DNA from 3 places in the Arthrobacter sp. NPDC093139 genome. Region 2 is predicted to be linked to each of the others. Evidence: predicted binding sites of a transcription regulator. Region 2 holds the regulator's gene; each other region holds the start of a gene.

Region 1 (7,620 bases), on a different contig from region 2:
ACCCCTGTGCTGCTTGGGTGGGCGGAAGATGAGGACTTCTGGTTTCGGCGGGCATCGATCACAGCCCAACTCGCCGCCAAGGCCCACACCGATACGGTGTTGCTTGCCCGTGTCATTGAAGCCAACCTGGCCGACCGGGAGTTTTTCATCAGAAAGGCGATTGGCTGGGCTCTGCGCGAATACGCCAAGACGGACCCGGGCTGGGTGGTCGGTTTCGTGGAACGCCACGGCCAGTCCCTGAGCCCCCTGTCCCGCAGGGAGGCCTTGAAGAACCTGCCCCTCAGATAACGGGCCGTGTGGTCACCGGCTGGTCGGACTTGCTGAACAGGTGCTTTGTCCGTGGGTCCATGAAGATCAGATACAGGGCGAACATCAGGGCGATGATGGCCGCCGCGTTCCTGGCAAGGGCAAGTGCGAGTCCGAGGTCCTCGGACTGCAGGTACGGGAAGACCTCCAGCTGGTCCGAGATGGCGTAGACCATGAAGAAGGACACGATGAAGTAGAGCGCCTTGACCTGCCAGTCATCCCGGATGCCCGTCACGGCAAACAGCGGGATCAGCCAGACGACGTACCAGGACTGGATCATCGGGGCCAGGACGACGACGGCGGCAAAGGCCAGCGTCAGCCGGCGCATGAGGCGGTCGTGGTCACCTTTGAAAATCTGCCAGGCGACGATGCCGACGGCAAGCAGCTTCCCGGCGTCGTAAACCCATTTGGCCAGGCCCCACCCGTCCAGACTGAAGGCATTGGCGATGGACGCCACCACAAGGCCGAGGAGCCCCACCGGGGCGTACCAAATCCAGACGCTGCCCGGGGCTGACAGTCCGTTGATCCAGCCGAACCCGAAGCCGTTCACCATGCTCATGAGGTACAACAAGGCGAAGCTGATTCCTGCCGTAAGGCCCCAAAACACAAATTTCCGCAGCCAGCCGGCCTCCTTGCCCGCCCAAAGCAGCCCGATGAACGGGAGGAAGACCACCGTGATTGGCTTGACGGAGATGGACAGCGTGACGAGCACTATTCCGAGGATCACGCGCCGCGTGGCACTGTAATACAGGCCGGCAAGTGCAAGCCCGATCATGAGGGCGTCGTTGTGGACGCTGGCGATGAAGTTTGTCAGGAACAGGGGGTTCGCTGCGGTGAGCCACAGCGCCCTGTGCGGATTGACCCCGTGGAGTTCAGCGAGCTTGGGGACGTAGATGATGCAGAGCAGCACGCCCACCAGCGCAACAAGGCGGAAGAGCATGATGCACGCCTCGGGGTGGACATTGGTGGACCAGACAACGAACTGCTCGATCCAAAGAAACAACTGCCCGTACGGCACGGGCGCCTCGGTCCACATCTTGTCCGCGCCGAGCTGGAAGTAATTCGACAGCGCGGAAATGCCGTTCTCGTAGGGGTTGAAGCCCTCAACCATGAGCCGGCCCTGCCCAATGTAGGCGTAGACGTCACGGCTGAACAGCGGAACCGTGAACATCATGGGCAGTCCCCACGCCGCCACGGCCTGGAGCGTTGCCTTGCGGGCCGCGGGCCCCCAGACCCTGACACGCTGCCCCAGCCTGAGCCATGCCCGCACCAGCAGCATGCCGCCGATCGCGATCAGCACGATGGAAAGAGCTACCCCGACTGCTTCTGTGCGCATCCAGATGAACAGCGGCATCCGGCGCAGCTCCGACGCCGGTGCGAGCCAGCCCACGCCGAGCGAACCGATCACAAGGAAAACCGAACCGACGAATCCGGAAAGGATGGGCGACCACGGGTTGTCCACCTCCGCCGGAGCCAAGTCCGTGGAAGCGCCGGTGACCTCTTCCTCCGTCTCGGGCACAGGCGACGTCATGTCAGGACTGTCCAATCTTTTGTGGGCGTGCTCCAGTGTCTCCTGCCGGAAATGCCCGGCCAGAAAGGGGCCGCGGCGGCTGGTCACAGCGGCGCCACGTACCCCGAAATCTTAGCACCGGACAGCTCCTCGACCACGAAACGGTAGGCTGATCGGGTGCCTATATCTAACGAACGCATCGTCTGGATCGACTGCGAAATGACCGGTCTCGACACTGTCAACGACGCCCTGATCGAAGTCGCCGCGCTGGTGACCGATTCCGAGCTCAACATCCTCGGGGACGGCGTGGACGTGGTCATCAAGCCCGACGAGTCTGCCCTCGCCCAGATGAACGACTTCGTCCGCGACATGCACACCCGGTCCGGGCTGCTGAAGGAACTCCCGGCCGGGAAGACCCTGGCCGAGGCCGAGGAAGCAGTCATGGACTACATCCGCAAGTGGGTTCCGGATCCGCGCAAGGCGCCGCTCGCCGGCAACTCGGTAGGGACGGACCGGGTCTTCCTCGCCCGCGACATGCCCACTGTGGTGGAGCACCTGCACTACCGGATCATCGACGTGAGCACCATCAAGGAACTGGCCCGGCGCTGGTTCGCCCGGGCATACTTCCAGGCCCCCGCCAAGCTGGGCGGACACCGCGCGCTCGGAGACATCAAGGACTCCATCGACGAGCTCCGTTACTACCGGGAGGCGGTCTTCGTGCCTGCGCCGGGTCCGGACAGCGCCACCTCACTGCAGATCTCGAAGCGGATTTCCGCCGAGCCCTCCGCCGTTGAGCGGCTGATTCAGGAACACTCCGAGCGGCAGGGACTGCCCGGCGAAACTCTGTCCGCACAGGCCGACGCCGGACCCACAGTGCGCGAGCCCTGAAAGTAATCTGCGCCACGTTTGAGGGAAATTTTGCCGAAACAGCCAAAAGTGGCAAAAGCATCCCCGAACAGCAGGTAAACTATTTGACGTTGCCTTTCAAGCCAGCCGGTGAAACCGGAAGGCCGCGGAGGCACATGGTGGGCGTAGCTCAGTTGGCAGAGCGCCTGGTTGTGGTCCAGGAGGTCGCGGGTTCAACCCCCGTCGCTCACCCTCACGAAGGATGGCATTAAGAATGCGGTCCCATCACAAAGGCTGCACCGGTTATCCGGTGCAGCCTTTGTTCGTTTTCGCCGTAGCGGCACTCTCCGGCCTCCGCGGCACTTGCCACTCGAAGCACCAGAGGAATCATCCGACATGACCGTTCTGCCGATCACCATCTGGGGTGAACCCGTCCTGCACCGCCGGGCTGCCGAAGTTGAGGTCTTCGATGACGGGCTCCGCGAGCTGATTGCCGACATGTTTGAAACGAACGACAAGGCGAACGGCGCCGGCCTGGCCGCTCCCCAGATCGGCGTGGGCAAGCGGATCTTCGTCTACAAATACGACAACGAGGACGGCGTCCCGCCGAGCGGCGTGCTGGTCAACCCGGTCCTCACGCTGTCAAAGGTGTCCGGTGCCCTGCCTGATCCGGACGAGGAAGTGGAGGGCTGCCTCTCCTTTCCGGGCTGCCAGTATCCCCTCAAGCGGGCGGAGTGGGCGCGGGTCAAGGGCTTCGACGGCTATGGCCAGCCCGTTGAGTTCGAGGCCACGGGATGGTTCGCCCGGGTGATCCAGCATGAGTATGACCATCTCGACGGAAAGCTCTACGTCAACCGCCTCATCGACCGCTATGCGCGCAAAGCAATGAAGCAGGCCAAGAAAAGCGGCTGGGGCATTCCGGGTCTGACGTGGATGCCCGGCGTGGATCCGGACCCGTTCGGGCACTGAGGCCTGGCACTGACACCGGCTCTGTGCCGCCCTAGCGCGCCACGATGGTGCGTTGCCCGGGACAGGAACTCAGAACACGGCCCATGGCATCCCTTTCGGCCTGGGTCACCCAAAGCCCATAGGCTGCCTTCACGGAGATCTGCCGTGCGACGTAGTGGCAGCGGAGCGCTTTGTTCCCGGGAAGCCAGCTCGCTGCGTCCGACGCGCTCTTCTCCTGGTTCGCGGGACCGTCTGCCGCAATCAGATTAAGCGGATCATTGGCGAGATTCTGTCGCTGCTTCGGGGTGAGCTCCGCGGCTCCCTTTTGCCAGGCATCCCCGAGTGCCACGACATGGTCAATCTGAACGGCCTTGCTGGAGTCGGCACCGCGGGTGAACGTGGTTACCCGGCCTGCATACGGTTCGTGGAAGGTGCCTGACGAGACTTTGCACCGCGAGCCCGTGGAGTAGGCAACGTCGCTGAGGTCGCGGCGGAGGATGTCGTTACGGGTGTCACAGCCGTTGCGGTCGGCGTCGAACCAAGCCTGGCCGAAGGCCGACCGGTCATAGTCGTTTTTGGGTGCCCTGCCCTTAACGGGCAACGAGTCCAGTGCCGATATCGCCGTGCCTTCCGGCACAGGCCGGGGCGGCACCACCGGCTTCATCCAGGTGGCGTCGAAGACGGGGACCTCGTTGGGGCCGGACACTGCCGGTTCAACGGCCAGGAACTGCCCGGCCGTGAAAAACCACGCTATGCCTGCCGCAACCAGGACCGCGAGAAAGGCAAGCACGGCCCATGCCTGGCGGGAGCGCCGGCGGGCACGCCTATACGCGGACCAGCTGAGGGTCATCGCGTGGCGCCCTTCGGGGCGTGGCTTGTGCACACACCACGAGACTAGGGCAGCTCCAGTGCCTCCGGGCAGATGTCCACACTGTTGAGGACCGGTGCCCTGGGGAGGACGGGTTGAGGGACTACTGCTCCCTCATCACCCGGCGGAGATCCTCGTTGGCCAGGTCGAGCAGGCGCTGCAACTGTGCCACCCGCTCTTCGCCGACCTCGCCGGCGGCACGTGCGGCGGCGGCTTGGTCCAGGAGGCGCTGCGCCTCTTTCTGGTTTGCACGCGCTACATCAAGTGCGTGTTCCAGTGTTGTGTCATGTGATGTGTCACGCTGGAGGGTCGAGTCGTGTTCCATGAGAACAGTGTGGTCCCCTTTCCCGGCTGATTCCAGAGAACCAGCCGGGAAGTTGGGAAAGAGGGGCGCCCGCGGCTTTGGGCCGCGGGCTCACCCGAGGGCCGGGGCTAGACGGATCCCGCTGCGGCCAGGACGGGGGCTGCGTCCTTGACGGAGTCCTTGGCGGGGAACGAGGGAGGGTTCACGCCTGCCATTTCCTCCATGACCCGGACAACCTGGCAGCTGTAGCCGAACTCGTTGTCGTACCAGACGTAGAGAACCAGGTTCTTGTCGGTGGAAACAGTGGCCAGACCGTCCACGATCCCGGTGCGGCGGGAGCCGACGAAGTCCGTGGAGACGACCTCCGGGGAGTCGATGTAGTCGATCTGCTTGCGCAGGACCGAGTGCAGCGACATTTCCCGCAGGTAATCGTTGACCTCGTCCTTGGTGGTGCCCTGTTCCAGGGTCAGGTTCAGGATCGCCAGGGAGACATCCGGCGTGGGGACGCGGATGGAGCTGCCGGTGAGCTTGCCCTGCAGTTCCGGGAGCGCCTTGGCCACGGCCTTGGCCGCACCGGTTTCGGTGATCACCATGTTCAGCGCGGCCGAGCGGCCACGGCGGTCGCCCTTGTGGAAGTTGTCGATCAGGTTCTGGTCGTTCGTGAACGAGTGAACGGTCTCCACGTGGCCGTGGATGACGCCGTACTTGTCGTTGATCGCCTTCAGTACCGGCGTGATGGCATTAGTGGTGCACGATGCCGCCGTGACGATCTTGTCCGAATCCAGGATGGTGCCGTGGTTGATGCCGTGAACGATGTTCTTCAGCTCACCCTTGCCCGGAGCCGTCAGCAGCACGCGCCCCACACCCTTGCTCAGCAGGTGCTGGGACAGGCCTTCGCTGTCGCGCCAGCGGCCCGTGTTGTCCACGACCAGGGCATTGGTGATGCCGTACGCCGTGTAGTCAATCGTGGCGGGGTTGTCCGAGTAGATGACCTGGACCTGGACGCCGTTGGCCGTGATGGTGTTCGCTTCCTCGTCCACCTTGATGGTGCCTTCGAAGGAACCGTGGACCGAGTCGCGGCGCAAGAGGCTCGCACGCTTGGAAAGGTCGTTGTGGGAACCGCGCCGCACGACGATGGCGCGCAGGCGCAGGCCGTGGCCGCCGCCGGCCTTTTCGATGAGGAGCCGGGCGACAAGGCGGCCGATCCGGCCAAACCCATAAAGGACGACGTCGGTGCTGGTGCGGTCATCGGCGCCGCGCTTGCCAACGATCTCGGCCAGCTCGGCGCGGAGGAATTCTTCCAAGGTGGCGTCTCCGCCGTCGGACTTGAACTTCTGGTTCAGGCGCGCGATGTCGATCGCGGCGGCACCCAGGTCCAGCTTTGCGAGCGTATCGAGCAGGGGTGCCGTTTCCTCCAGGAGCAGCTCGTCCTTGCTCATCCGGCGTGCGAAGCGGTGCGCCTTGAGGATGTTCATGGTGGACTTGTTGATCAGGCTGCGGCCGTGGATCGAGGTGACCACGTTATTTTCCCGGTACAGCCGGCCGATCACAGGGATCATGGCCTCGGCGAGTGCCTCGCGGCCCATCCACGTATCGAGACAAGAATCTGACGTCTGGCTCACAGAACTACCTTCCTTGGTTCGACCGGCTACGTCCTCGTAACCGGAAGTCGGCCACCCGAAGTATCCAGGGGCGCTGGCACCGGCAGGGTTTCGGTCCGCCCCGGATGCCTTTGACGTTGCAAAGAAAAACCGCCGGTTGCGAACGCAGATCCGGCGGTAGAACTTCTACGTTCAAGGTCTATTCTAGGGCTGGCCACGCGCCGCGGATGACCGGGGGGCACGTGAAATCTCTCACACCGGGCCGGCGCGGTCAGGCACGCCCGGTGCGCGGCAGGAACGGCCGCAGAATAAGTGGATGGGCTGACCGATACGCCGGGTTCTGTGTTCCCGCGCCGTTGCCGGGGCGGGAGTAGCGGCCATCCATCTACGAACGCCGTTGCCGACGCCCTCCAGCGGCCTACCCGGGCACTCGGGCGAGCAGCCCTCAAACGTGCCCTGTCTGGCCTTGCTCCGGGTGGGGTTTACCTAGCCTTCCCGGTCACCCGGGAAGCTGGTGGTCTCTTACACCACCGTTTCACCCTTACCTGCATCGTGCCGCTTTCAAATCGGCGCGAGGCAGGCGGTCTGTTTTCTGTGGCACTGGCCTGCGGGTTACCCCGAGTGGGCGTTACCCACCACCCTGCTCTGCGGAGCCCGGACGTTCCTCGAGCCACTTGCGTGACGCGCGGCCGCCTGGTCAACCCATCCGCAGTCCATTCTACGGTCAGTGCGGGCAGGCCCCGCCACACAGGGCCACTGCCACACATGCGCGCCGAGCCTATGATCGGATCATGGACGCGTCCGAAGTGACCCGCCGCCGCCTGCTTCAGCTGGCAGGGCTGGGCGTTGGCGCCTACGCGGCCAGCGGGTGCACCGCCAGCCATCCGCCGCCCTCCCCGTTGCCCAACCCACCGGTGGGGCCTCCCTCGGTGGCCATGCGCGGCGGTTCCTTTGTTTCGAGGTTCCGGCCTGCGGCAACAACCCACTGGTCCATTGCCACGCCGGTGCTTCCCGGCAGGAGCGGGACGGACTTCCCGCTGGCGCTGTTCCTCCACGGCCTGGGCGGCGACAACGAGGGGATCTTCGATGTGCTCAAAGCCCACGAAGTCCTGAGACGCCACCTCTTTATCGGCGGGGCACCGTTCGCCATTGCGTCGGTGGACGGCGGCGACACCTGGTGGCATCCCAGGGCCGACGGCAGCGACAGCCAGTCAATGCTGGCGGATGAGTTTGTTCC
Region 2 (7,620 bases):
GACTTCGGCCTGACCTGGAACGCTGTCTTGGAAGCCGGCGGCGTGCTGGTCAGCGACAAGGTTGCCATCAACCTCGAACTGGCCTTCATCGCCCCTGCCGCGTAACCGCACACCAGGGCCCGCATGACGGGCCGTGCACCGCAAACGCCCCGCCCATGGTCCGGCTCAAGCCGGCTCCACGAAGCGGGGTTTTTGTGTCGCCGGCAGCTACTGCCGACCGTGGCCGTCCGGACCCGGGCGCTTTCTATAATTGGCCACACCGCCCTTCTATAAGTGAGAGCCATGAGCAACCCCAACGATCCATCGCAGGAACCAGGCAGCGAACCCCCTTCCGGTGACCGTCCACAACAGCGGCGTGGAGGACGCCTCCCGTTCCACCTGCCGGCGGACCGCCCCCGCAGTTTCTATGAGGCCATGCCGCCAGGCGGATTCGCCGGGCTGTTCAGCGTGATCGGGCTGCCTACGGAGCTGAAGATCTCGTACTGGATCTGGGTGCTCAGTGGGCTGCTCGGGCTGCTCGGCGGAGTGATCGTGCTGTTCGGCGCGCTGGTTCTCTTTGCGTTTTCGCCTGGCATCGCGATCCTCGTGCTGCTGCTCGCGGTCTGTGGCGCGGCGCTGTCCGCGGCGCAGATTGTCCTGGCCATGAACATGAAGGAAGGCCGGGAGTGGGGACGGCTCGCACTGACGGCTGTTGCCGGCGCCTCACTGCTTCTCGCTGTCATAAGCCTCGCCTGCACTGACGGCCGCGGCGGCAACGGGCTGGGCTTCCTGGCAGCCCTGGCCGCAACCGTGCTGATGTGGGTTCCCAATTCGCAGGCTTGGTTTGCCGCGAATACCCCTCGGGGATGAGCCTCGACGCGCCCGGTGAGGGGTACGGTGGAGTTAAGCCATGCTGGGGGCAGGGCAATGCGTCTGAACCCGGCGGCCGGTCCCTACGTCACAACGCAAAGGAACGCTCATGAGCACTCCTCCAGTCCCGCCTCGCAACCCTAACGATCCGGATTCCGGCCGCCATGATTCCGATGAGCCTGGACGGGACAGCAACGGGCAGCCGCAGTACGGCCAGAACGCTCCGCAATACGGCCAAAATGCCCCCCAGTATGGTCAGAATGTCCCGCCGGCGCCGCAGTATGGCCAAAACGCTCCCCAGCAGCCGCAGTACGGCCAGAACCCGCCGCAATATGGACAGCCACAGTACGGGCAACAGCCGTACGGCCAGCCGCCTCAGGGCCCGTCACCATATGGCCAGTCCCCCTACGGGCAGTACCCTTCGCAGCAGCCCGGGGGCCGGGGTCCGGCCGGCGTTCCGAAGCTCGTGGACAGAGCGTTCTGGATGATTATTGCCGCGGGCGTCCTCTCGATCCTGTCCCTGATGGTGAGCATTCCCACCCTCGACGACCCCATCATGCGTCAGACGTTCGAAGACCAACTTCGGGGCAGCGGCCAGAACATCCCCTTCGAAGACATTAAGCCCATCATCATCGGCACGATGGTGGTCGCGACCCTGATCGGCGCCGGCCTCTACGCCTTGGTCGCTTTCAACGTGCGCAAGGGTAAGAACTGGGCCCGCATCCTGGGCACGGTTTTTGCGGCGCTGTCAATCTTCTCCATTGCGCCGCTGGGCATCAACACGGTGGTGGTCGTCCTTGGGATCGCCGCGATCGTAATGCTCTACATGCCTGCGGCTTCACCGTACTTCCAGAAGCAGCAGCCCTTCGCCAACCCGTACGCGGGTCCCTACGGCCGTTAACCACGCCAACTGCCTGTTGTTCACCTAGCTTGTGGCCTCTCACTCCCCGCGGAGTCAGGGGCCACAAGCGTACGTTCGCGCTTTCCGGAGCCGGAGGTTAGTGCGGTTGCCCCGGTGTCTGCGCCCGTTGCGCGTGATAGGCCAGAATCTGCAGTTCGGTGGCCATGTCCACCTTGCGGAGGTTCACGTCGTCGGGAACCTGCAGCATCACCGGCGCAAAGCTGAGGATGCTGCGTACCCCCGCGGCCACCACGCGGTCGCAAACGCTCTGGGCCACGGCCGCGGGCAAGGCGAGAACCACCATGTTCGTGCCCGTCCGCTCCAGCACCGTTTCAAGGTCCGCCACGTCGCTCACGCGCAGCCAGCCCACCTCGTTGCCAACCACCATCTGGTCTGCGTCGAAAATGGCCACCACGTCGAAGCCGCGGGATTCGAACCCGCCGTACCTGGCCAGCGCTTTACCCAGGTTACCGGCGCCGACGATGGCAACCTTCCAGTCGTGCGTAAGTCCGAGCGTGGCGGCAATGTGGCGGCTGAGGTACTGGACCTCGTAGCCCACACCGCGCGTGCCATACGATCCCACATGGGAAAGGTCCTTGCGGAGGGTGGAGGAGCTGACCCCCGAGGCCTCAGCCAGGGACTCGGATGAGACGCGTTCAATTCCTTCGGCGAGGAGGGAGTTCAGGGCGCGCAGGTAGATGGTCAGCCGGGCCACGGCGGCCGGCGGGATCTGCTTGCCGGCAGCACCGGTGTGCCCTGGCACGGCCTGGGGTGGTGAATCGAGCGAAGTCACTAATTGCTCCATTGCGTCGCGTTGTGAGTCCACTCTAAATCCCCATCACTTATGTCAACAAAGCCGGTGCCTCTGTGCGGGATACGCGGCTAGCGCGCCATCGCCTGGCGCAGGATGCGCTCGAGCCTTGCCTCGTCGATCTTCCAGAAGTCGCGCTGGATCCCGTCCACCAGCACCACCGGGATTTCTTCGGCATAGCGGTCCCGGAGGGCTTCATTGCCGTCCACCGACTGTTCCGTCCACCCAAGTCCCAGCCCCGCGGCAACCCGTCCGACGGCGTCGCGCGCGGCAGCGCACAGGTGACAGTCAGCTTTGGTGAGGAGAACGACGTCGGGATTTGCCATGGCTCAACCGTAGCGCCGTTCACGGCGCTGAGCGATGCCGGCGTCGGCCGAACGCCGGCGCGTGGCCCGGGTTCGGCTCCACGGAGGATGGGCTTCCCCGCGTTGACTAGACTCAGAGGCATGCCTGAGGAGAAGTATGTCGCTGTGGCAAGGCAGCCCGTTGCAAAGCGGCAACAAGGCGAGGCCGCGTTTTTCGACGTCGATAACACGCTGATGAGGGGTGCCAGTCTTTTTCACGTTGCCCGAAAAATGCATCAGCGGGGAGCCTTTACCCTCCCCCAGGCGGCGGGCATGGCGTGGAAACAGTTCAAGTTCGTGCTCCGTGGCGAAAACATTGACGACGTCCACGCGGTGCGGGACTCCGCCCTGACCCTGGCCTCCGGCATCACCGTGGAAGACATCAAGGTGCTCGGCGAAGAGGTCTACGACGAGATGATCGCTTCCCGGATCTGGCCCGGTACCAAAGCCCTGGCCCAGCAGCACCTGCGCGTGGGGCGCCAGGTCTGGCTCGTGACTGCCACGCCGATTGAAGTGGCCACGGTCATCTCCACCCGGCTGGCGCTCACGGGGGCGCTGGGCACCGTGGGAGAAATCAGCGAGGGGCTGTACACCGGGCGGCTGGTCGGGGACATCCTGCACGGTTCGGCGAAGGCGGTGGCCGTCCAGGGCCTCGCCGACGCGGAAGGCCTCGACCTCAAGCGCTGCTGGGCGTATAGCGACTCCTACAACGACATCCCGCTGCTGACCCTAGTGGGCCATCCGGTCGCCATCAACCCGGACGCCCGGTTGCGCAAGCACGCCCGGGAGCACAACTGGCCGGTCTATGACTTCCGCTCCGGCCGGCGCGCAGCGACCCTGGGGCTCAAGGCCGCAACCGCCGGAGGGGCCGTCTACGGCCTCTGGAGGGGCTACTCCCGCTTCCGCGGCCCCCGGGTTTGAGGCGCTTCCGGACGCGCTAATGCCCCCAGGACACGCAAACGGTCTGGCGACACCCAAATTTCCGCGTCCTCAGACCGTATCCGCGTCCTCAGACCGTATCCGCGTCCTGAGACCAAAGAAAATGCCCGCCACCTCGAAAGGCGGCGGGCATCCACGCACTGAAAGTATCTCTACTTCTTGTTGCGGCGCTGGTGGCGGGTCTTACGAAGCAACTTGCGGTGCTTCTTCTTGGCCATACGCTTGCGACGCTTCTTAATAACTGAACCCACGAAAGTTCCTTACAAACTAGATGCAGTACCTGTCTGATGGAGAAGGTCCGTGGACTAAGCAACAGACTGAACAACTGACAGATTCTTACAATGACGTAAAACGTTCCTTAACAGGGTACCGCTTATCCGGGCGCCTCCTGACCGCCGGCCTTCCCATGACCTCCAGCCGCCCCCAAGGAAGCTGCAGCCGTCACGGGAATCCGAACGGTCAGTTGAGCGCCAAGAATCACGCGGTGTCCGACTGTCCGTCCACAACAGCACCCTTAAGGTACTGCTCGACGGCGGTCTCCGGAACCCGGTACGAGCGGCCGAACCGAACGGCCGGCATCTCCCCGGAATGGACCAGCCGGTACACGGTCATTTTGGAGACGCGCATGACCTCAGCCACTTCGGCCACGGTCAAGAACTTGGCGTTCGAGAAGTTCGACTCTGCGGACATTTCCCATATTCCTTTGCTCTCAGCAACATTGCGGCATCCCATTTTTGTCTGCGGTGCGCCGATGCTGAGCCATCGAACAACCGTGTCCTAGTTACTCTAGATGCTCACGTGGCCATTGTGAAAGCCCGGCGTTTCCGCGACGACGCCGCCAGCTGCTCCAGGACTGAGGCCGTCACGTCCCACTCCATGCACGCGTCGGTGACGCTCTGGCCGTAGACGAGCTCGTCCTTTCCGGCGGCGTGCTCGGCCACGTCCAGGTTCTGGGCGCCGCCCACGAGGAAGCTCTCGAGCATGACCCCGGCCACGGCGTTTGCGGCGGCGCCTGCATCTTCCAGCTGCGCACCGATTTCAAGGGCAACCTCAGCCTGGCGGTGATGGCTCTTGCCGCTGTTGGCATGGCTGGCGTCCACGATGAGCCGCGGGTTGAGGTTCTTTGCGGCGAGCCTCGATGACGCAGCTTCAACGTCGGCGGCGGAGTAATTGGGGCCCTTCCGGCCGCCGCGCAGAATAACGTGTGTGTCCGGGTTGCCGGCGGTGGAGACAAGCGCAGCCCGGCCGTCGTCGTCGATCCCCAGGAAAGCCTGGGCCGCCGCGGCGGCGCTGCAGGCATCAACCGCGACCTGAAGGTCGCCGTCGGTCCCGTTCTTGAAGCCGATGGGCATGGAGAGCCCGGAGGCGAGCTGGCGGTGGATCTGGCTTTCAGTGGTACGTGCACCGATGGCGCCCCAGGAGACGAGGTCCGCCATGTACTGGGGGCTGATCGGCTCAAGGAACTCCGTGGCGGCGGGCAGTCCGAGTGCTGTCACCTGCTGCAGGAAGCGGCGCGCCTCGCGCAGGCCCGTGGCGATGTCGTGCGTGCCGTCAAGCCGGGGATCGTTGATCAGGCCCTTCCAGCCGACCGTGGTGCGCGGCTTTTCGAAGTATGCCCGCATGACGATGAGCAGGTCTTCCTTGTGCTTCTCGGCCTGGCTGACGAGGCGGCGGGCGTATTCGAGGCCGGCCTTGGGATCGTGAATGGAGCACGGCCCGACGATTACGAGCAGGCGGTCGTCCACACCGTCCATGACGGCCCGGACTTCGTCCCGGCCGCGTTCGACGACGTCTGCCGTCCGGGCGTCCAGCGGCAGTTCGGCGATCATCTCCTGGGGCGTGGGCAGGGCGGTGATCCCGCTGACGCGCAAATTCGAGGTGGACTGCTTCGAGGCGGCGTGCGTCGTGCTGCGGTTCGACGCCGTCTGCTGGGTTTCGGTTGCTGCTGCGGTACTCATGGGGGTCCTGTTCCGGGTGCGGAGCGGGCCCAAATCAGAACCCGCCGGAGAAATGGCGAAGGGCAGAGAATGATCTCTGCCCTGTTGGCTCTGAAGGTAGTTGGATGCGTGTCAGTTAGACGCGGGCCCCTCCAGAGCCAACGAAAAATACGCATACCAACGGTTAGTCATAGGCACACCATAGCCTCGCCGTTCTGCGATCCGCAAATTCGAGCCGTGCGCAAACGGACAGGCTGGGTCTGTTTTTGATGCTCCCGCGCAGGCAAAACTGCATCGCGTTGGCGCTCACGCTGGAGCTGTTAGGAAAATTTTTTGCACCGAATCCGCCTGACCGGCCCAGAATTTCTAATGTGACTTGATAAATCACATCTCTTTCGCCCGCTGGTCCATGACTCTTAGCCCGACGTCCCGCGCCCGCCACGGTGCCCCCGGATTCTTGGGGGTGGGGCTGGGATTTCGGCATTACGGCAACCCGCCGGGACCTTTGCCAACGACCGGCCCGGAACCGCCAAAGGACGAAAATCAAGGCCTGTGTTAAGCGGATTTTACGGCTGCCCGCAGGTGTTGTTTCTCACGACCGACACCCTTGCAGCCGTGCTGGCGGCGTCAATAGCGTGGGCAAGGACCCGCCAAACGAGCCAAGGACTGAAAATGCCCTCACCAGCCGCTACGGATCCAATCTCTCCACCCGGCACAGCAAACCGGATACCTTTCCCGGCCGCCCTGACGTCCGGGCTTCGCTGGGACGTGCCCGCATCCCTTGTCGTGTTTCTCGTGGCGGTGCCCCTCTCTCTGGGGATCGCGGCTGCCTCCGGAGCACCAGTCATGGCAGGCCTTATCGCTGCAGCAGTCGGCGGCATCGTGGCCGGCGCCCTTGGCGGCGCACCTCTGCAGGTCAGCGGCCCCGCCGCAGGCCTGACCGTCATCGTTGCCGGCCTGATCGAGCAGTTCGGCTGGCCGGCGACCTGCGCCATCACGGCCGCGGCGGGTGTCCTCCAGACGCTGCTGGGCTTCGCACGGGTTGGCCGCGTGGCCCTGGCCATCGCGCCTGTGGTGGTCCACGCCATGCTCGCCGGAATCGGCGTCATCATTGTCCTGCAGCAGACCCACGTGATGCTCGGCGCCGAGGCCGGCGAATCGGCCTGGCACAACGTCAAGGCCCTCCCTGCCACCATCACTTCCGTGGACCACCAGGCAGCTGCTCTGGGCGTCTTGGTGATACTGACGCTGCTCGGCTGGAAGTACATGCCGGCCGCGGTCCGCCGAATCCCGGCTCCGCTGGCGGCAGTGGTCGCCGCCACCGCGCTTTCGCTCCCGTTCAAGTCCGACGTCGACCGGATCACCTTCGACGGGTCCCTCCTCGACGCGCTGTCCCTCCCTCAACTGCCGCAGGGGCACTGGAGCGCCGTTGCGATCGGCATCATCACCGTCGCGCTGGTGGCCAGCGTTGAATCCCTGCTCTCCGCCGTGGCCGTGGACAGGATGCACCACGGCGAACGGACGGACTTCAACCGGGAACTCCTGGGCCAGGGAGCAGCCAACATGACCTCCGGCATGCTGGGCGGCCTTCCCGTCACTGGCGTGATCGTGCGCAGCGCGACCAATCTGGAGGCAGGGGCGCGAACGCGAAAGTCAGCCATCCTGCACGGCGTCTGGGTGCTGGTCTTTTCACTTCTGCTTGCGGCGGTGATTGAACTGGTTCCTGTTGCCGTCCTCGCCGGGCTGCTGATCATCATCGGCGTCCGCCTCGTGAAAGTGGCCGATTTCCACACTGCCCGCGTTACCGGGGACCTGGCGGTTTATGCCGTCACACTGCTG
Region 3 (7,620 bases), on a different contig from region 2:
CGGAGTCTGTCAGTACGGGCTTCCAGACCAGCTTGACCGGCACCTCGGAGGCTTCGTTAAGGGCGGCGGCAATCTCTTGGGACTGGGCGGCGACCTGCTTCAGGACGTCCTCCCCGTAGAGGTGCTGGCTGCCGGTGAGGAACCAGACCTCGTGGTGCTCGAGGGAGGTGTTGTTGGCGTTGGACATGTAGTTCTCCTGGAAAGCTTCGGGGGCCTGGCGGCCGAGTGACTGGGCCTGGTGACCGGGTTCGGGCCTCGCGGCCGTGACTGGGCCTAGCGGCCGTGACTGGGCCTAGCGGCCGTAGACGTTCTGGTAGCGGGCGTAGAGGGATTCAATCTGGACCGGATCGATGGGCAGTGGTTCGCCGAGCTGCCGGGCGATGTGGACGGTGCGGGCCACTTCCTCGCACATCACTGCAGCTTTGACGGCCGAGCGGGCGTCCTTGCCGATGGTGAAGGGGCCGTGGTTCTGCATCAGGACCGCCGGGGAGTTTGATCCCTGCAGGGTTTCCACGATGCCGCGGCCGATCGAGTCGTCCCCGATCAGGGCGAATGGCCCCACCGGAATGGTGCCGCCGAACTCATCGCCCATCATGGTCAGCACGCACGGGATGGCTTCACCCCGGGCGGCCCAGGCAGTGGCGTAGGTGGAGTGGGTGTGCACCACTCCACCGACGTCGGGCATGTGCCGGTACACGTAGGCGTGGGCGGCCGTGTCCGAGGACGGCGTGAGGTCCGGGTTTTCCCATTCGGCCGGGGCACCTTCGGCGTCGGCGCTCAGGCTGCTCACCGGGGTGCCGTAGAGGTCCGTGACCACCATGGCTTCGGGGGTCAGATCGTCATAGGAGACGCCCGAGGGCTTGATGACCATCAGGTCATAGCCCGGGATCCGGCCGGACACGTTCCCGGCCGTCCAGACGACCAGTCCGTAGCGCGTCAGCTCGGCATGCAGTGTGCAGACATCCCGGCGGACCATCGCGATGGTCTCCAGCAGGGCGCTCATGCCGAGACCTCCTGGGCGAGCTGGGCGGGCAGGGACTGGGCTGGCAGGGACTGGGCTGGCAGGGATTGGGCGGCGTTGCGCTGGATGGCCTTGAGCCGGTGCATGACGTCGTTGGTTCCCCTGCCGAAGTAGTCATGCAGGGTCCGGTACTCGCGGAACAGTTCCTCGTACGCGGCGACGTTGTCCGGGATCGGTGTGTACACGGCACCGGGGGCGGAGCCCATCGCCGCAGCGGCGGCACGGATGTCCGGGTACTTGCCTGCTGCGACGGCTGCGTGGATGGCCGAACCGAGTGCGGGTCCCTGGGCCGAACCGATGGTGGAGAGCTGCAGCCCGGTGACGTCGGCGTAGATCTGCATCAGCAGTTTGTTCTTCAGCAGGCCGCCGGCAACAATGAATTCCTTCACCGGCACACCGGCGTCGCGGAAGGCGTCAACGATGGTGCGGGTGCCAAAGGCCGTGGCCTCCAGCAGCGCCCGGTAGATGTCCTCGGGGCGCGTGGCCAGGGTCTGGCCCACCACCACTCCGGAGAGCTCATGGTCCACCAGGACCGAGCGGTTGCCTGAGTGCCAGTCCAGGGCGATCAGGCCGTGGCCGCCGATCGCCTGGGCTGCGGCGAGTTCGGTCAGGTATTCGTGGATGCCGAGTCCTGCAGCTGCGGCAGCCGCGTGGTATTCGGGCGGAACCCCATACTTCGTGAACCAGCCGAAGATGTCGCCCACGCCGGACTGGCCGGCCTCATAGCCCCAGAGCCCGTCGACTATGCCGCCGTCCACCACACCGCACATGCCGGGCACCTCCCGCAGCACATCCCCGTTCATCACATGGCAGGTGGAGGTGCCCATGATGGCCACCAGCTGGCCGGGCTCAACGGCTTTGGCCGCGGGTGCGGTGACGTGGGCATCCACGTTGCCGACGGCGACGGCGATGCCCTCAGGCAGTCCGGTCCACTCTGCGGCCTCGGCCGTCAGGTACCCTGCGGCGTCGCCCAGGCGGCCGATGGTGCAGTCAAGTTTAGCGCTAACAAAGTTGCTGAATTTCGGATTCAGGGCGGCCAGGAAGTCCTCGGACGGATACCGGCCGTCCTGGTAGATGCCCTTGTATCCGGCGGTGCAGGCGTTGCGGACGTAGCTGCCGCAGAGCTGCCAGACAATCCAGTCGGCAGCTTCCACCCAGTGGTCCATCTCCGCGTAGGCCTCGGGATCCTCCTCCAGCAGCTGGAGCCCCTTGGCAAACTCCCACTCGGAGGAGATCAGGCCGCCGTACCGCGGCAGCCACGTCTCACCCCGTTCGGCGGCGAGGGCATTGATGCGGTCCGCCTGCCCTTGGGCCGCATGATGGCGCCAAAGCTTGACGTATGCATGGGGCCGATTGGCGAATCCCTGAACTTCGTTCAGGGGCGTGCCGTCGGCCTTCACCGGCACCATCGTGCACGCGGTGAAGTCCGTCGCAATCCCAACCACCGCGGACGGGTCAATGCCCGCATTGGCGATCGCCGCCGGCACCGCATTCCGGAGCACGTCCCGGTAGTCGTTCGGCACCTGAAGCGCCCAATCACCGGGGAGCCGGGCGGTCCTCCCATCCGCTGCGTCCGCCACATCCGCAGGAAGCGCCTCGGTGACCACCGCGTGCGGGTAATCAAACACGCCGCTGCCGAGCTCCTTGCCGTCCCGGACCCGCACCACGACGGCCCGGCCCGACAGGGTGCCGTAATCCACTCCGATGACGTAATTGTCATTGCCGGTCTTGAACCCGGCGTCCCCACTGGCTTGCATGCTGAAACCTCCATCCGGGAGGTACTGGCCCCTATGCCCGGTGTCGAAATGTAAAAGATTCTCTTCGATTGTGAACGCTAACATATCTCTGCGTCAAGCATTGCTGACGCCCAATATTGGACGGCCTTGCCGGGCCAGGCCCGATCGCCGCCATCGCATCACGGCAACGAGACGGGGGCTCCGCCAGGGTTGGCAGAGCCCCCGTCCTTCCAGGTGCCAGTAGTGCCGCGGCGCGCTAGCCCAGCTGGCGGCGGAGACGCTCCAGCTCCGTTTTGGTAACGGGCAGGACGGTGCCGTGGCGCGGCGCGCGCGGAAGCTCATAATTGCTCGAGAGCTTCCAGTTGGGGTTCTCCAGGCTGGTGCTCTCCAGCGGGATATAGCCCCGGCCGCCAAACTCGTCCACGAAGAGGTAATACTTCTCTTCGGTGTTGGACTTGAAGACGGTGGGCCCCTCGACGCCCCCGGTCCCGGCGTTCCTGCCGATGCAGTTGGCCATCAGGGACCAGGCGCGTGGGTTTGCAGCAGGCAGATCAACGGCCAGCAGGTCCGTGGACTTCTCCTGCATGATGTCGAGGCACCCGGAAACGCGGGCTTCGTCCTTCGTGAAGCGGTAGTAGGTGTCCCCTTCCTTGATGACAGTGGAGTCGATGACGGAGTCACCCGGGTCGTTCCAGACTTTCGCCTCACTGAAGGTCCGGAAGTCGCGGGTGGTGGAGTACATCATCTTGTTGTGGGTGCCGCCCGCGTGGTTAGGGTCGCTGTCGGCATAGATCTTGGAGGCCCAATAGACCACGTAGGCGCCGATTTTCCCGTCGTAGTGGGCTTCCGGCGCCCAGGTGTTCCCGGCCGTGTCCGGGGAGACCTTGACGTGGCGTTGCTCGGACCAGTTCACAAGGTCCGTTGACTCCCAGACCTCGATGTACTGACTGCCTTGGCGCTGGGAGGAATCCCACGAGGTTCCGCTGCCGATGGAGAGGTCGGTGGCGATCATGTAGAACTTGTCGCCTTCCGGGGATCTGATGATGAAGGGGTCGCGCAGGCCTTTGGTGCCCAGCTTGGAGTTGAGGACGGGCTTCCCCCCGTTCAGCTCATCCCACTTGAGCGCGTCGTTGCCGCGGCTGGCGGCCATGAAAATGTTCTCTCCGGCGAGGTCGTTGCCGGTGAAGTAGGCGAAGGCGTACCCTTCCTTGGCTTCTGTCTTGGGCAGCGGCAGAACAGTCACGAAGAACCTCGTCCTGGCCTTGGCCTTTCCAAGGGTGACGGTTGCGTGCAGGTTAAGCTTCACCGGTTCGCTGCCGTGGGCCGGCCGCGAAACCTCGCCGGTGTCGGTGATGACGGAGCCGTTGCTCGACTTCCAGTCCACCGTGGTTCCGTGAAGTCCAGTGGCCGGCAGGGTTATGTTGCCGCGGATTCCTTCGGCGTCCCACACGTTCAGCGCGGCCGAGGCCTCACTGACTTTCCGGTCGTCACTGATGTCTTCGAGGACCGTAACAGTGAACGTCTTGGAAGCTGAGGCCCCACCTGAGGTGGCGGTGGCCGTCAGCGTCACGTCGGCGTTTCCGGTTCCGTGGGCGGGGCGTGTCACCACACCTTTGGACGAAACGACGGCTTCGTTGGAAGACGACCACGCGTAAACCGATCCGTTGGGACCTGTGAGAGGCAATTTCAGGTCGGCGCTGACGGCACTGGTGTCGCCGAGTGACAGTTCCTTCAGATCGAGGGCCACCCGCTCTTCCGGAGAGACGTAGCCGACCTCCCGCACTTCGGCCGCAGAGAGTGCCCGATTGTAGATGCGGAAGTCCCGGACCTGTCCTTTCAGGTACTTGTCACCGGCGTAGACAGACCGCCCAAGGTAGTTCGCCGTCGTCGTTCCTCCTCCGATGCTCCCGGGGGTGATGGTGACGCCGCTCTTGCGGGCGACCTCCGTGCCGTCCTCGTAGAGGACGGCCGTACCGCCGCTGAGGGTGTAGGTGATCGTTTTCCAGGCGCCGCGCGCCAGGTCCCGTCCGGCGCTGGCGGTCTGCTCGGTAGACCAGTTGCCGCTGGCGATAGAGGTCCGGTACGAGTTGCCGGTGGTGAAGAGGTAGCCGTTGCCGGTGCCGTTGGTTGTGTTGCCCATTCCCCAAATGAAGTAGGGGGCGCCTTGGTCTGGCGCGATTTTTACGTCGGTTGAGACGGTGATGGCGTCCAGCCCGCGCATGACGTCGTTGGGGAGGCGGACGTGGGCGTTGGTACCGCCGAGTTGCAGGCCTTCGGTTCCCAGCAACGCGGCATCACCGTTGATCACTCCGTTCCGGCCGTTGCCGGAACTGTCTTCTGCGACGGAACCGGCGGATTCCGTGAGGTTGTATTTGAGGACGAGGCCGTCGTCGACGGCGGCCTGGGCCGGCGCCCCGGCGGCAAGCCCGCCGAGCGCCAGGACAGCAGCGGTGATCAGTGCCGGGCCGGTGCGGGCCTTTGAGGGTGTGGTGAGCATAGAGCAACTTTCGTTAGGGCGGCCAAAGGGCCGCGGCGGGATGCTAAGTCAGGTGTGCTGCCTACTTGCGGGCCCCCGCATCGGCGAGCCGGATGAAGGTCACCGACTTGGGCTCGAACTCATAGGTGAACGCCGCCCGAGCTCCGTTGAAGGTGCTCGACGCCGGGGCCAGGTTTTGCCCGTCAGCGCTCTGGGTCAGGGTGGTGACCGCGGCCGTGGTGCTGATGTTGGTTGCACCCGCCACCTTGATGTCCACCGGGGTCCGTTGGGCCGAGGTGTTGACCACCTTCACGATCGTGTCGCCCGATTCCGCGTCCTTGGTAACCACGGAGTAGACGGGGTCAGCCTGGGTGTCGTCCACAGTGCCCCACAGGACGTTGTCCAGGTAGAGCTTGGCGATGCGCCCGGAGACTTCAATGCGGATGTCATATTCACGCCCGGTCTCGATCACGGTGTTCTTTTCGATGACGTTCGTCTTGCCGCCGTTGACGGCCTTCTCCACTACCGACTTCGAGTTGTTCCAGCCGCCGAGGTTCCACCAGAAGTAGTTGCCGGTGTCCTTCACTCCGAAGGAGACGAGGAACCCTTCCGAGCCCGCCAGTTTTGTCGCCTTGGTGCTGAGCGTGTAGTTGCTCCAGTCGGCGTCTCCGGCGGTCACCATCGTGTTCTGCGCTGTGGTGCTGGACTGGACATACCCGCCGTCCTGGATCGACCAAGACCCGGTGCCGTTGCCGGTCCAGGCCGCCGCCGTTCCCGAGAAGTCGTCGCTGAACAGGGTGGCGCCGTCCGCCCCGGTGACCTTGACGTCGTCGTAACGCGCCGAGGTGGCCCAGGTGGATAGTCCGATTTTTCCTGCGATCGGCACGACGGTGGAGGCCGGGTTGTCCTGCGTGCTCGGCACCACCTGGGTGCCGACGTTGTTCATGAACAGCTTCTGGACCTCATAGTTGGGCGTGGTCCTGACGGACGTTCCATTGAAGAACATCATGTCCGGGCTCCACTGCGTGTTCGCCTCGTTCGCAATGAGCGGCGCGTAGGACGCCATCTTGACCACGTCCGCGTTCCGCTCGAGGCCGGTCATGTATGAGGCCTCTGCCAAGGCGTTGTCTGGCTTGTTCCCACGGGATGCGTATTCCCCGAGAAAGACCTTGTAACTGTTCCGGTCGTAGGAGTCGTAGCGGTGGTTGTTATTCAGGAACCAGGACGGGTCGTTGTAGTAGTGCTCGTCGACGAAGTCCACACCCGTGTCCGCATTGAATTTGGAGAGGTCATCGAATTCCGGACCCTGGCTGAACGGACCGGTGTTTCCGATGATCTTGATCTCAGGGTGGGCCGTGCGGACAGCATTGTAGAACTGGGTGAAGTACTGCTTGAACTCCGGCTTGTACTCCTCGTTGCCCAAGCCGATGCGGTCCAGGTTGTAGGGCTCCGGATGCCCGTAGGCGATGCGCTTGGCGCCCCACTCGGTGCTGGCGTCACCGTTGGCGAACTCGATCAGGTCCAGGGTGTCCTGGATGTAGCGGTCAAGGGTTGCCTGATCCGGGGCCTGCTTGTTGTCTCCGCAGCCAGTCACGCCAACCGGAACCACGGGTACAGGGATGGCTCCCATGTCCTCGGCCCACTGGAAGTACTCCATGTATCCCAGGCCGTAGGTCTGGTTGTAGCCCCAAAAGTTCCGGTTCGCCGGGCGCTGCTCCACGGGACCGATGGTGTCCTTCCACTGGTACGTGCGGGCGCGGGTGTAATTGGGGGCCGAATACGTGTCGTAGCTTCCGGTGTTGACGATGCAGCCGCCGGGGAAACGGAGGAATCCGGGCTTCAGGTCGGCGATCTTCTCGGCGAGGTCCTTGCGGAGGCCGTTTTCCCTGCCGTTCCAGGTGTCCTGCGGGAAGAGGGAGACCATATCGAGCCGAACCGTGCCGGTTCCCTGGACAACTGTCACAAGCCGGCCCGCTCCCGTCGAGGACTTGGGCGAGAGCGTCACCTGGTATTTCGCCCAGCGGTCGCCCTTGATCTTGATGGTGGCGATGTCGAGGCGCCCGCCTTCGGGCGTCTCCAGTGTGACAGCAAGGCTCGTTCCGGTGGGATTGGACGTACGCGCCCAGACTGAGTAGTTGTACTTCTTGTGCGCCTCGAGCTTCTGCCCGGCGTTCCAGCCGCTGTTGCGGACTCCTACGCCTGCGCCGGTTCCCGCGCCGGCGGCGGTGGCGTCGATCTGCAGGTAGTTCCGGTTGTTTTCATTCAAGCGGTTGTTGTCGTTGACAACGGCGGCTGTTCCGTCACCGCCCCGCCGCAGCACGTCCCAGGCGGTCATGGGAGTGTAGGTCCTGTTGTCCCCTGAGTTGAATTCAAAGGACCTGTTCTGG

The links. Region 2 encodes Rex, which represses fermentation and respiration genes when NADH is low (regulators of the CRP and FNR family bind a similar motif). Its sites were predicted from a motif close to CTTGTGAANNNNTTCACAAG; they were not measured.
Region 1: the regulator Rex is predicted to act here: its motif matches at 6,623-6,642, upstream of ACIP90_RS00120 (glyceraldehyde-3-phosphate dehydrogenase).
Region 3: the regulator Rex is predicted to act here: its motif matches at 2,846-2,865, upstream of araB (ribulokinase).

The regions. Positions count from the first base shown of each region.
Region 1 covers NZ_JBIVOO010000001.1:18,029-25,648, reverse strand. The annotation lists gene ACIP90_RS00155 (DNA alkylation repair protein) at 1-288, shown strand, start outside; gene mptB (polyprenol phosphomannose-dependent alpha 1,6 mannosyltransferase MptB) at 281-1,837, opposite strand; gene orn (oligoribonuclease) at 1,994-2,704, shown strand; tRNA gene ACIP90_RS00140 (tRNA-His) at 2,842-2,914, shown strand; gene def (peptide deformylase) at 3,059-3,631, shown strand; gene ACIP90_RS00130 (HNH endonuclease family protein) at 3,663-4,460, opposite strand; gene ACIP90_RS00125 (hypothetical protein) at 4,582-4,803, opposite strand; gene ACIP90_RS00120 (glyceraldehyde-3-phosphate dehydrogenase) at 4,911-6,404, opposite strand; RNA gene rnpB (RNase P RNA component class A) at 6,697-7,088, opposite strand; gene ACIP90_RS00110 (alpha/beta hydrolase) at 7,175-7,620, shown strand, end outside.
Region 2 covers NZ_JBIVOO010000005.1:242,830-250,449, forward strand. The annotation lists gene ACIP90_RS10790 (YceI family protein) at 1-105, shown strand, start outside; gene ACIP90_RS10795 (hypothetical protein) at 283-849, shown strand; gene ACIP90_RS10800 (hypothetical protein) at 959-1,750, shown strand; gene ACIP90_RS10805 (redox-sensing transcriptional repressor Rex) at 1,848-2,543, opposite strand; gene ACIP90_RS10810 (glutaredoxin family protein) at 2,633-2,887, opposite strand; gene ACIP90_RS10815 (HAD family hydrolase) at 3,008-3,826, shown strand; gene ACIP90_RS10820 (30S ribosomal protein bS22) at 3,997-4,095, opposite strand; gene ACIP90_RS10825 (helix-turn-helix domain-containing protein) at 4,322-4,534, opposite strand; gene ACIP90_RS10830 (3-deoxy-7-phosphoheptulonate synthase) at 4,639-5,802, opposite strand; gene ACIP90_RS10835 (SulP family inorganic anion transporter) at 6,454-7,620, shown strand, end outside.
Region 3 covers NZ_JBIVOO010000002.1:376,921-384,540, reverse strand. The annotation lists gene araA (L-arabinose isomerase) at 1-187, opposite strand, end outside; gene ACIP90_RS04880 (L-ribulose-5-phosphate 4-epimerase) at 293-1,003, opposite strand; gene araB (ribulokinase) at 1,000-2,778, opposite strand; gene ACIP90_RS04870 (immunoglobulin-like domain-containing protein) at 3,014-5,254, opposite strand; gene ACIP90_RS04865 (alpha-L-arabinofuranosidase C-terminal domain-containing protein) at 5,316-7,620, opposite strand, start outside.